DNA from 3 places in the Streptomyces vietnamensis genome. Region 1 is predicted to be linked to each of the others. Evidence: riboswitches for the same ligand, from Rfam matches in the RefSeq annotation. Region 1 holds a riboswitch; each other region holds the start of a gene.
The links. Region 1 has a riboswitch for cyclic di-AMP ahead of SVTN_RS31655 (M23 family metallopeptidase). Riboswitches for the same ligand answer to the same signal wherever they lie in the genome.

Region 1 (4,056 bases):
CAAGAAACTTGCCTCAGAGGCACGATCCTGGCGGAATGGACGCATGGACCACGTCCCCGGGGGCACCTCCCCGGACCCCGCCATCCCCGGCGTCCTGCCCGACGTCGCCCCGCAGCTGCGGGCCCTGCGCCGCCGCCGGGGACTCACCCTGGAGGCCGCCGCCCAGCGGGCCGGCCTCTCGCCGGCCCACCTCTCGCGCCTGGAGACCGGGAACCGGCAGCCCTCGCTGCCGATGCTGCTCGCCCTGTCCCGTATCTACGGTACGACGGTCTCCGAGCTCCTCGGCGAGGCGCCGCCCGAGCGCGACCCCGTCGTCCGGGCCGACCGCTCCGAACCCGTCGAGGCCGACGGCTGGATCTACCGCCAGGCGGGCGGCGCCGGGCGCGCCCTCCAGTGCCTGCGGGTCCACGTGCCGTACGCCACCCGGGCCGACATCGTGCGCGTCCACCCCGGCGAAGAGTGGATCCACGTCCTGGAGGGCCGGGTGCGGCTCGCGCTCGGCGAGGCCGTCCACGTCCTCGATCCCGGGGACAGCGCGCACTTCGACTCGCTGACCCCGCACCGGATCGGCGCCGCCACGCCCGGCGGGGCCGAGCTGCTCTTCGTCCACACCCTGATGCAGAGCCCCGTCGCCGAGCTGTGCCTCGGTGACGGGACCCCGCACCGGCGCTGACGTTCCATGAAGATTCTTCAGGAAAGGACCGACATGTCCGAGAAGTCCGTAGCGGTCACCGGCGAAGAGCGCGGTGAAGGCAAGTTCCCCAAGGGGCTCGTGCTCCGCCTCTTCGCCTATCTGATCGCCGGCCACCTCTTCGCCGGCTTCCTCTACCTGCTCTTCATGCTGGGCGGGCAGAACCAGTAGGCCTCAGGCGTCGGTGACCAGCCGCTCCCGCAGCCGCTCGCGGGTCTCCGGGGCCAGCTTCAGGCCCTCGGTGAAGTAGGCGTCCACCGAGCCCCAGGTCGTCTCGATCGTCTCGAACGCGGCCCGCAGGTACTCCACCCGCGCGTCGAAGAGCGGACTGAGCAGCTCCATCACCTCGGGCGACATCGCGTCCGGGGAGGTGGAGCTGCGGCGCACCTTGTAGCGGCGGTGCGGGGCGTTCGACTTCACGTAGTCGGCCTCGATCGCCTCCCGCTCGACCCCGACCGCGAGCAGGGTGATCGCGATGGCGACCCCGGCCCGGTCCTTGCCGGCCGCGCAGTGCAGCAGGGCCGGGATGCTCTCCTCCGCCATGGAGTGGAGGAGCCGGCCGTGCTCCTCGGTCCGCTCCAGCACGTTCTTCCGGTACGAGTCGGACATCCGGGCGGCCGCCTTGCCGTCGCCGAGGACCTCCCGCAGCTGCGCGATCTCGCCGTCGCGCACCAGCTTCCAGAACTCCTTGCCGTCGGCCGGGTCGTTGAGGGGTATGTTCACGTTCCGTACGCCGGGCAGCTCGACGTCCGGGCCCTCGATCCTCCGGTCCGACTCGTTGCGGAAGTCGAAGACGGTGTGCAGGCCGAGCGAGGCGAGGAAGGCGGCGTCGTCCTCCGTCGCGTGGGCGAGATGGCCGCTGCGGAAGAGGCGGCCGGGGCGGACGGCGCGCCCGTCCGTCGTCGGCAGGCCGCCCACGTCCCGGAAGTTGCGGACCTCGGTCAGCTCGGGCTCGGCGGCTTCGGCGGGCGGGACCTGCGGCAGCTGCTGCGTCACGGCTGCTCCTGTTCTGTCGATCGGTTCCTGGGGCAATCATCTCGGGTGGGAGGCCGGGCACGCACCCCCTCGGACGGGAATGGGTGATCTGTCCGTATTGGGGGATTCCGTATAACCCGCCCCGGTTGCAGGGGAGATGGGGATCGGCGCGTGAGCAGCGTCATAACCGTGACGGACCGTGCCTGATCGTCTTTTCCAAATACCCCCCGGGAAAAGGAGATCGAGGGGCCGTCATCCACGGAGGGTGACCGGAATTCCGGCCGGATATCACTGAATCCCAGATCACTTGAAAACCGTGGCTTGTTCGCGCCGACCCCACTCGTCTAGCGTCGCGCTCAATCCGGACGGACCGCCGAATCCTGCCACCGACCGGAATTCGAACCCACCCGTACGAGGCAGGAGCGGGGGACCCAGGTAAGTACGCCGATCCCTTCGAAGAAGGACGGCTCGGGGTTAAGTCGCGTGAGAACGCGGCCGGACATCTCCAGTCCGAACCCGACAGCTCACCTCGCAGGCGCCGGAGAGGAATTCGCCATGCCCGCAAAGGGTAAGCACCGCCGTGCCAAGTCCAACCGTCTGACCCGTGGCCTCGCCGCCGCCGGTACCGGTGGCGCCGTCGTCGCCCTCCCGCTCCTCGGAGCCACCGGCGCCCACGCCGCCGAGCAGGCCGCCCCGGCCGCCGCTCCCGCCCACGCCGTCGCCCAGGTGAAGGCCGCGCCCGCCGCCCAGCAGAAGGCCGCGCCGAAGACGTACTCCGTCGTCCGCGGCGACTACCTGTCGAAGATCGCCGCCGAGCACCACGTCGCCGGCGGCTGGCACAAGCTCTACCAGGACAACCGCCAGGTCATCGGCGACAACCCCTCGCTGATCATGCCCGGCATGAAGCTCACCCTCGGCGCGAAGGGCACCGCCAAGGCCGCGCACAAGAGCACGTGGAACTCCGGCAAGAACGGCGACGAGGCCCCCCGCGCCTCCCGCAGCAGCGAGCGCGCCTCGGCCCCGGCCCCGGCCCCGGCCGCCGCGACCACCTCCTCCTCGGCGTCCTCCTCGTCGGCCGGTACGACCTCCTCCTCCGGCTGGGTCGCCCCGATCGCCGGCGCCGGCATGTCGACCCCGTACCACCAGGCCGGCTCCATGTGGTCCTCCGGCTACCACACCGGTGTCGACTTCATCGCCTCCACCGGCACCCCCGTCCACGCGGTCGGCCCCGGCACCGTCTACTCCGCCGGCGACGGCGGCGCGTACGGCAACCAGGTCGTCATCCAGCACGCCGACGGCACCTTCTCGCAGTACGCCCACCTGTCCTCGATCTCCGTCTCCGCCGGCCAGACCGTCACCGGCGGCGAGCAGATCGGCCTCTCCGGCGCGACCGGCAACGTCACCGGTCCGCACCTGCACTTCGAGATGCGCACCGGGCCGGAGTACGGCTCCGACATCGACCCGCTGGCCGCGCTGCGGTCGCACGGCGTGAGCATCTGACGCCACGTCAGTACGCCTTCGTCATCCGGAAGTCCGGCACGCGAGTGCCGGACTTCCGGCGTATTCCGGCTTGGCGGAATCTTTATCGGTGGCATATGTCACCAGGCGTCAACCCCTCCTTACGGTCGCGTAGGTCACACCCGAAGGGGAAAAATGTGCTCCCGTGGCAGACGATTCGAGATCAACAGACAAGAACGCATTCGGGTCGTACACGGCGATCGGTGACAGCTTCACCGAGGGCGTCGGAGACCCCGGGCCCGACGGGACGTACGTCGGCTGGGCGGACCGCTTCGCGGTCCTGCTCGCCGACCAGCTGCCGGAGCACGACGACTTCCGCTACGCCAACCTGGCCGTACGCGGGCGCCTCCTCGACCAGATCGTGGCGGAACAGGTCCCCCGGGCGAAGGAACTCGCCCCCGACCTGGTGACCTTCTGCGCGGGCGGCAACGACATCATCCGCCCCGGGACGGACCCGGACGACGTGGCCGAGCGCTTCGAGCGCGCCGTCGCCGACCTCACCTCCGCCGTCGGCACCGTCATGGTGACCACCGGCTTCGACACCCGCGACGTGACGCTCCTCAAGCACCTGCGCGGCAAGATCGCCACCTACAACGGGCACGTCCGGGCCATCGCGGACCGCTACGGCTGCCCGGTCCTCGACCTGTGGTCGCTGAAGTCCGTGCAGGACCGGCGCGCCTGGGACGACGACCGGCTGCACCTCTCGCCCGAGGGCCACACCCGCGTCGCCCTGCGCGCCGCCCAGGTCCTCGGCATGCCGGTGCCCGCCGACCCGGACCAGCCCTGGCCGCCGGAGCCGCCGCGCGGCACGCTCGAAGTGCGCCGCGACGACATCCACTGGGCCCGGGAGTACCTGGTGCCCTGGATCGGGC
Region 2 (4,056 bases), 750 kb from region 1:
CATCATGGCCCGCGCGCTCTCCGAGGGCACCGACCAGCACAGCGCCGAGGAGTTCGCGGCCGAGCTGGAGCGCTGCGGCGCCACGCTCGACGCGCACGCCGACCACCCGGGCGTACGGGTCTCCCTCGAGGTCCCGGTCTCCCGGCTGCCCAAGGCGCTCGGCCTGCTCTCCGAGGCCCTGATCGCCCCGGCGTTCGACGAGTCCGAGATCGAGCGCCTGGTGCGCAACCGTCTCGACGAGATCCCGCACGAGACGGCCAACCCGGCCCGCCGCGCCGCCAAGCAGCTCTCCAAGGAGCTGTTCCCGGCCGAGTCCCGGATGTCCCGGCCGCGCCAGGGCACCGAGGAGACCGTCGCCGCGATCGACGCCGCCGCCGTGCGCGCCTTCTTCGAGGCGTACGTCCGGCCCGGCACGGCCACAGCCGTGGTCGTCGGCGACCTGACCGGCGTCGACCTCGACAAGGTCCTCGCCGAGACGCTGGGCGCCTGGACCGGCGAGCCGGCCGAGCCGCTCCCGATGCCGCCGATCACCGCCGACGACACCGGACGGGTCGTCATCGTGGACCGTCCCGGCGCCGTGCAGACGCAGCTGCTCATCGGCCGGATCGGTCCCGACCGGCACGACCGCGTCTGGCCGGCCCAGGTCCTCGGCACGTACTGCCTCGGCGGCACCCTGACCTCGCGTCTGGACCGAGTCCTGCGCGAGGAGAAGGGCTACACGTACGGCGTGCGGGCCTTCGGCCAGGTGCTCCGCTCGGACGCCGAGGGGAACGGCGCCGCGATGCTCGCCATCAGCGGATCCGTCGACACCCCCAACACGGGCCCGGCCCTCGAGGACCTGTGGAAGGTGCTGCGCACCCTCGCCGCCGAGGGCCTCACGGACGCCGAGCGCGAGACGGCCGTGCAGAACCTGGTGGGCGTGGCGCCCCTCAAGTACGAGACGGCCGCCTCCGTCGCCGGGACGCTCGCCGACCAGGTGGAGCAGCACCTCCCGGACGACTTCCAGGCCCAGTTGTACGCGCGCCTGGCCGAGACCGGCACGGTCGAGGCGACGGCCGCCGTGGTCAGCGCCTTCCCGGTGGACCGGCTCGTCACCGTCCTCGTCGGCGACGCGGCGCAGATCGCGGAGCCGGTGCGCGCGCTCGGCATCGGTGAAGTGACCGTCGTGACGGGCTGATTCCGGCCCCGAGGCGACAACAGGAGGGCCCCGACGGCCTAGTTCGTCGGGGTCCTCCTCTTTGTCCGTATTGCGATCAAGGTGATCGTTTGCCCTGTGGCATGTCTTACAAAAGGCGTGTCTGGTTGGTGATTGAAAGACGATCCGCATAGCGTCGGTGCGGCTGTTCGCCAGTTGCACGTGCCGCAGCCGCGGCATCGGACAGTCATCGCCGAGTCCCCGTCAGGCGCGAGCCTGGGGAGCCGGGGACCCACACGCAGTCCCTGGGGTGAATCGGGCGCCTTCGTCTCGTGCGGAGGGGCTCGTAGGAGACCTTCCTGCTCCGAACCCGTCAGCTAACCCGGTAGGCGAGAAGGAAGGAAAGGATCAGCCTCTACATGGCGTTCACCCGTGCCACCGGGAAGCATCGTGCTCCGAGCCGGATGGCGCGCCGCGGCGTGGGCATCGCCGGCGTCGCGACGCTCGCCACCACCGGCGTCATCGGAACCCTCGCCTCCCCGGCGCTCGCCGCCGACACGGACAACCGCTCCGCCGAGGACACCGGCCTCACCCAGGTCATCGCCGAGGAATCCCTCGTCGACGGGATCAACGCCCAGGCCGCCGCCCAGGAGCAGGAGGCCGTCGAGGCCGTCGCCAAGGCGAAGGCCGCGGCCGAGGCGAAGCGCAAGGCCGAGGCCCGCGCCAAGGAGGTCCGGCTGGAGCGCGAGCGCGCCGCCCGCGAGGCCGAGCGCCGCCGCCTGGCCTCCTTCCAGCTCCCCGTCGCCGGCTCGTACGTCTCCACCGGCTACAAGACCGGCGGCTCGCTCTGGTCCTCCGGCAGCCACTCCGGCATCGACTTCCACGCCGCCTACGGCACCCGGGTCGTCTCCGTCGGCTCCGGCACCGTCGTCGAGGCCGGCTGGGGCGGCGCGTACGGCAACAACATCGTCATCCGGATGAACGACGGCACGTACACCCAGTACGGCCACCTCTCCTCCATCGGGGTCTACGTCGGCCAGACCGTCGAGCCGGGCCAGCAGATAGGCATCTCGGGCTCGACCGGCAACTCCACCGGCCCCCACCTCCACTTCGAGGCGCGCACCAGCCCCGAGTACGGCTCGGACATCGACCCGATCGCGTACCTCCGCGCCCGCGGCGTCAACGTCGTCTGACCTCGTTGGGTCCGGCCCCGGACCGCGTCGCAAAAGCCCCGGCTCGTACTGAGCCGGGGCTTTTCGCTGACCAAAAGATATCCATGGATTCCGCCGGGGCATCGGAAATTCCGGCCTGCTGCAATAGAGTCGAAGATCGGGCGCAGAACAGGCGCCGATGAATTGACTCGCGCGGACCAAGGCGGAGGTCGGACATGCGCATTCCCGCGCACTCGGTATGCACGGCGATCCGGGACGACATCGTCTCCGGCGTGTACGAGCGGGGCAGCCGGCTGACCGAGGAACAACTCGCCCGCCGGTACGGGGTCTCCCGCGTCCCGGTCCGCGAGGCGCTGCGCACCCTGGAGTCCGAGGGCTTCGTGGTCACCCGGCGCCACGCGGGCGCCCATGTCGCCGAGCCGACCGAGCAGGAGGCGGCCGACCTGCTCGACATGCGGGCGCTGCTCGAACCGCTGGGGGCCGCGCGGGCCGCGCAGCGGCGCACCGAGGCGCACCTCAAGGTGCTGCGCGGCCTGGTCAGGCTGGGGCAGGAGCGGGCCAGGCGCGGTCAGGGCGAGGACCTGAGCTCGCTCGGCGGCTGGTTCCACGAGACGCTCGCGCAGGCCTCGGGGAGCCCGGCCCTGACGGCGCTGCTCACCCAACTGCGGCACAAGATCGCCTGGACGTACGTGGTGGAGCAGCCCGCCCAGCCGGTGGAGGCCTGGGCCGAGCACGGCGCGATCGTGGACGCCGTGGCGCGCGGCGACGCCGAGCGGGCGAGGTCGCTGACCGCGCTGCACGCGGAACGCTCGCTGCCGCTGCACCGGCTCAAAAGGCCGGAGCGAGGCCGTGTGAGGGTTTCGCAACATGCCGTCAACACGACGAGCGCCCGGAATTAACGCGCCCACCGTATACAAAGAACAGGCATTCGGTCGCGGTTTTCGTGCTGCCCGGAAATGGGTCCGTTCATGCAAATGGCCGTGGCCGCCGGAATTCCGGCGGCCACGGCCATTTGAAGGAAGGGGCCGGGGTCAGACGGTCTCGGGGAGCTCGTCCAGGCCCTCGGCGACCAGCTTCGCCAGGCGGTCGAGCGCGGCCTCGGCGCCGTCGGCCTCCGAAGCGAGGACGATCTCCTCGCCGCCCTGCGCGCCCAGGCCGAGCACCGCGAGCATGGAGGCGGCGTTCACGGGGGTGCCGTCGGACTTGGCGATCGTCACCGGCACGCCGGAAGCCGTGGCGGCACGGACGAAGATGGACGCGGGGCGGGCGTGCAGGCCCTCGGCCCAGCCGACGTTGACGCGGCGCTCAGCCATGGTGTTGCCCTTCGACTCTCAAGCGGGTTGTCTAGACCAGTCTCTCACGGGTTGCGCGGTGCTCGCGCCGACCTCCGGCCCGGGAAGGCGCGGAAAAGGCCACCCTTCGACCAGGACCGGACCGTCCGTCGGCCCTCCCAGCTTGCAACACCTCGCATCCCGCACAGGCACCCCGCGACCGGTGCCGCAGTCGTGTCGCGGTCGTAGGCTGACCCCATGCAGAGCGCGTCGGAGCAGTCGGAAGCGGCGGAACCACCGGCATCACCGGCGCCGCCGGCACCGCCGGAGCACGCCTATCCCGACCACTGGGAGGCGGACGTGGTGCTCCGCGACGGCGGCACCGCGCGCATCAGGCCCATCACCGCCGACGACGCCGACCGGCTCGTCAGCTTCTACGAGCAGGTCTCGGACGAGTCGAAGTACTACCGCTTCTTCG
Region 3 (4,056 bases), 1.6 Mb from region 1:
GCCGGACGACATCGCCGCGGCGATCCGCGCCGACGTCGTCGCGGGCACCCTGCCGCAGGTGTCGTGGGTGGTCGCGAACGAGGCCTTCTCCGAGCACCCGTACGCCCCTCCGGGGGACGGCGCCCACTTCGTCGACCTCGTCTACCGCGCGCTGGCCGCGAACGCCGATGTGTTCGACTCCACGGTGCTGTTCCTCAACTACGACGAGAACGACGGCTTCTTCGACCACGTGCCGCCGCCGGTCGCCCCTCCGGGCACCGCGGGCGAGTACCTCGACGGCGTGCCGATCGGCCTGGGCTTCCGCGTTCCGATGATTGTCATGTCCCCGTGGACCCGGGGTGGCTGGGTGAGCTCCGAGGTCTTCGACCACACCTCGGTGCTGCGCTTCATGGAGACCTGGACGGCGGCCCTCGGCACCCCGGCGACCTGCCCCAACATCAGCGCCTGGCGGCGGAAGGTGACGGGCGATCTGACCGGGGTCTTCGACTTCGCCAACCCGGTGTACGGAGTGCCCGCCGGCCTCCCCTCCACGGCGAAGGTCATCGGACAGGCCACCTGCGGCCCGCTGCCGAACCCGGCCCCCCAGAACAACGCGCTGCCCGCCCAGGAGCCCGGCACCCGCCCGGCGCGCGCCCTGCCCTACCAGGTCAACGGCAACCTCGACCGCTTCGAGTTCGGCGCCGCGGGCAAGATCCTGGCCTGGTTCTCGATGACCAACCAGGGCGCGGAGGCCAAGCGGTCGGCGCACTTCTCGATCCACCCGCACCAGTACCGGGACACGGCCGCCTGGCAGTACACCGTCGACCCCGGCACCACGGCCACGGACTACTTCAACATCGGCCTCGGCTCGGGGTCCGGGAAGTACGACATCTCGATGATGGGCCCCAACCGCTTCCTGCGCCGGTTCATCGGGGACGCCTCCAAGGCGGGCAAGGCCGTCGAGGTGGCGGCCCGGTTCGCGCCCGACGCGGGGACGGGCAAGACGGCCGTCTGGTTCAAGATGACCAACGCCTCGGCCGGTCCGGTCACCTTCACGATCCGCTCGAACGCCTACCGCTCGGACGGTCCGTGGACGTACACGGTGCCGGCGAACTCCAGCCGCGAGGACTTCTTCAACGCGGTGGCCTACAACGACGGCTGGTACGACTTCACGATCCTGGCCGACATCGACGGGACCTGGTCGCGCCGGTACACCGGCCACATCGAGACCGGAGCCCCGAGCGTCAGCGGCTGACCACTCCCCCGCGTGCCGGGCGGCGGCCTTCCGGTCGCCGCCCGGCACGCGCGCGGTGTCAGCGGCCGGCGTGCGCGGCGCGGCGGACCGTGGCATCGAGGAGGGCCACCGCGTCGGCGGCCGTACGGCCGGGCGCCCGGTTCCACGGCCCGATCAGCCCCTGCCACCCGCGCGACCGGAGCTCGGTCATGATCCAGGCGGCCGCCTCGTTCATGGTGTCCGCACCCCCGTAGCCGAGCCGGTGGGCGGCGAGGAGGGCGCCGCAGACGCAGCGGGCCCCGCGTGCGTCACGCAGCTTGTACGGGGCGTTCTGCCAGCCCCACTCCGTCAGCACCAGGCGCGCGTAGCCGAGGTGGACCGAGGGACGCAGCTCGGCCTGCCCGATGCGGCGCCAGGCATGCAGCCGGTCCGGCAGTACGGCTCCGAGCCGGCCGGGGAGCCGGCGCTCGGCGGGGAGCTCCGGCGGCAGGGCGGCGAGGGCGTCGGCCACGAGCCGGTCGACCGGGACGCTGAGCAGCTCCCGCCAGCCTTCCTCCGCCGGTGGCGGCTCCTCGGGTGCGGTCCAGTCCGTGACGATCCGCTGCCAGGTGGCGCTCTCGAAGAGGGCGGCCGCCTCGCGGTCGAGGGTGTCGGGGCTGAGCAGGGAGGGGGAGGGCGGCATGGAGTGACTCCTGGGTCGACTCCCTCCATCTTTCAGGATGAATGTCGGTTTTGCGACTTTTGACCCCACCGGGGAGCGCAGCCTCACCCGAACACCTCATCACAGGTATTTCCGCCCTATTTACCCAGCTCGGAATTACCCCTCATATTCGGACATTCCACTCCGGGTGACGCGACTCACTCACCTCACCCCGCCACTCGGCACCCCCTCCCCTCACCCCATACCGGGCAAGGGATTTCAACACTTCCGGGATGACATCGATCTTGAATTACCCGAATTCCGTGATCCATTCCCCCATATCCGGGATCCACCCATCTTGTTATCCATCGCATTACTGGCCTACGGTCACCTCCATTCGAGCGGAACGCCCAATCCTGCCGCCGCTCGGTAAACCTCCCTTTTCACCCGACGGCAGGAGCGGGGGACCCACGAATACGCCGGTCCGGAATCCGGAACGGCTCGGGGTGCAGCCGCGTGCGCGCGGCCGGACATCTCCCGTCCGAACCCGACAGCTCACCCCGCAGGCGCCGGAGAGGAAACCGTCATGCCTGCTCACGGTAAGCACCGCCGTCCCCGCCGCGGCCACGTCTCCCGCGGCCTCGCCCTGGTCGGCACGGGTGGCGCCGCACTGGCCCTGCCGCTGATCGCCCCGGCCGTCGCCGGCGCCGCGCCCGTGTCCGGCGCCCCGGAGATCGCGGCCCAGTCCCTCGCCGCTCCCGCCGCGCCGGTCGCGGCCAAGGCACCCGCCGCCCCGGCCGCCGCCCACACGTACACCGTCGTCAGCGGTGACTCGCTTTCCCTGATCGCCCACAAGAAGGGAATTCAGGGCGGCTGGAAGAGCCTTTACCGTGCCAACAAGAGCGTCGTGGGTGACAACCCGTCACTCATTCGCCCCGGTCTCGAACTGACGATTCGTCGGGATTCCGCGAAGGCCGTCCCCACGCAGGCGAAGACGGAGAAATCCGCCACGGCCGAGCGGGCGAGCCGCTCCGAGCGCCGGTCGGCCACCCCCGCCGTCGCCACCGGCACGGGCGCCTCCGCCGCCGCGGCCGCTCCGGCCGTCGCCGCCGTCCCCGCCGCCGTCAAGGCGGCCCCGGCCGCCGCCACGAACTACGCCGACAACCTCGACGGCTGGATCCGCGAGTCGCTGGCCATCATGGGCCAGCGGGGCATCCCCGGGTCCTACGACGGCATCTACCGCAACGTCATGCGCGAGTCCTCCGGCAACCCCCAGGCCATCAACCTCTGGGACTCCAACGCCGCCGCCGGCACCCCCTCGAAGGGCCTGCTCCAGGTCATCGAGCCGACCTTCCTCGCCTACCACGTGCCCGGCACGTCCATGGACCTGTTCGACCCGGTCGCCAACATCACCGCCGCCTGCAACTACGCGGCCGACCGCTACGGCTCCATCGACAACGTCAACTCGGCGTACTGACGCCCTGACGCCGGAAGTGCTCGGCGAACCAGGAGGTGGCGAGGTCCGCCACCTCCTCCAGGGCGCCCGGCTCCTCGAAGAGGTGGCCGGCGCCGCCCACGACGGAAAGCCGGTTCTCACAGCGCAGCATGGCCAGGGCCCGCCGGTTGAGGTCCAGGACCAGCGCGTCCGCGCCGCCCACCACCAGGAGCGTCGGGGCGCGCACCTGGGCCAGGCGCTCGGCCGCGAGGTCCGGCCGGCCGCCGCGCGAGACGACGGCGCTCACCGGGGACTCGGGATCGCCCGCCGCCCACAGCGCGGCGGCCGCGCCCGTGCTCGCGCCGAAGTACCCGAGCGGGAGGCCGGCGCTCTCGGGCCGCCCTGCCAGCCACTCCGTGGCCCCGGCGAGCCGCCCGGCGAGCAGCGGGGTGTCGAAGACATGGGCCCGGTCCGTCGCCTCCGCCTCGGTCAGCAGGTCGAAGAGCAGCGTCCCCAGGCCCGCCCGGTTGAGCACCGCGGCGACCGCCCGGTTCCGGGGGCTGTGCCGGCTGCTGCCGCTGCCGTGGGCGAAGAGGACGATGCCTCCCGCGTCCTCGGGCACCGCGAGTCGCCCACTGAGGGTGACGTCGGTGACCGGGATCCGTACGTCCGTGTCCTGCACGACGGGGGCACGCTGGGCCCTGTTCCGGTCCAGACAGGCGATGACCTCGGCGTCCGGGGTCTGCGAGAAGTCCCGGTAGAACTGCC

Region 2: it holds a riboswitch for cyclic di-AMP, as region 1 does, so the genes downstream of both, SVTN_RS28220 (M23 family metallopeptidase) here and SVTN_RS31655 (M23 family metallopeptidase) in region 1, are expected to answer to the same signal.
Region 3: it holds a riboswitch for cyclic di-AMP, as region 1 does, so the genes downstream of both, SVTN_RS38325 (transglycosylase SLT domain-containing protein) here and SVTN_RS31655 (M23 family metallopeptidase) in region 1, are expected to answer to the same signal.

What each region holds. Positions count from the first base shown of each region.
Region 1 covers NZ_CP010407.1:7,029,379-7,033,434, forward strand. Annotated here, with positions in the region: gene SVTN_RS31645 (helix-turn-helix domain-containing protein) at 44-673, shown strand; gene SVTN_RS44870 (DUF6126 family protein) at 707-862, shown strand; gene SVTN_RS31650 (tyrosine-protein phosphatase) at 866-1,687, opposite strand; cyclic di-AMP (ydaO/yuaA leader) riboswitch at 2,061-2,219, shown strand; gene SVTN_RS31655 (M23 family metallopeptidase) at 2,222-3,166, shown strand; gene SVTN_RS31660 (SGNH/GDSL hydrolase family protein) at 3,330-4,056, shown strand, end outside.
Region 2 covers NZ_CP010407.1:6,280,013-6,284,068, forward strand. Annotated here, with positions in the region: gene SVTN_RS28215 (M16 family metallopeptidase) at 1-1,177, shown strand, start outside; cyclic di-AMP (ydaO/yuaA leader) riboswitch at 1,377-1,541, shown strand; gene SVTN_RS28220 (M23 family metallopeptidase) at 1,555-2,328, shown strand; gene SVTN_RS28225 (GntR family transcriptional regulator) at 2,523-3,206, shown strand; gene SVTN_RS28230 (HPr family phosphocarrier protein) at 3,339-3,620, opposite strand; gene SVTN_RS28235 (bifunctional acetate--CoA ligase family protein/GNAT family N-acetyltransferase) at 3,837-4,056, shown strand, end outside.
Region 3 covers NZ_CP010407.1:8,641,073-8,645,128, reverse strand. Annotated here, with positions in the region: gene SVTN_RS38335 (phosphocholine-specific phospholipase C) at 1-1,234, shown strand, start outside; gene SVTN_RS38330 (DUF6197 family protein) at 1,293-1,895, opposite strand; cyclic di-AMP (ydaO/yuaA leader) riboswitch at 2,279-2,437, shown strand; gene SVTN_RS38325 (transglycosylase SLT domain-containing protein) at 2,440-3,330, shown strand; gene SVTN_RS38320 (phosphoribosyltransferase family protein) at 3,314-4,056, opposite strand, start outside.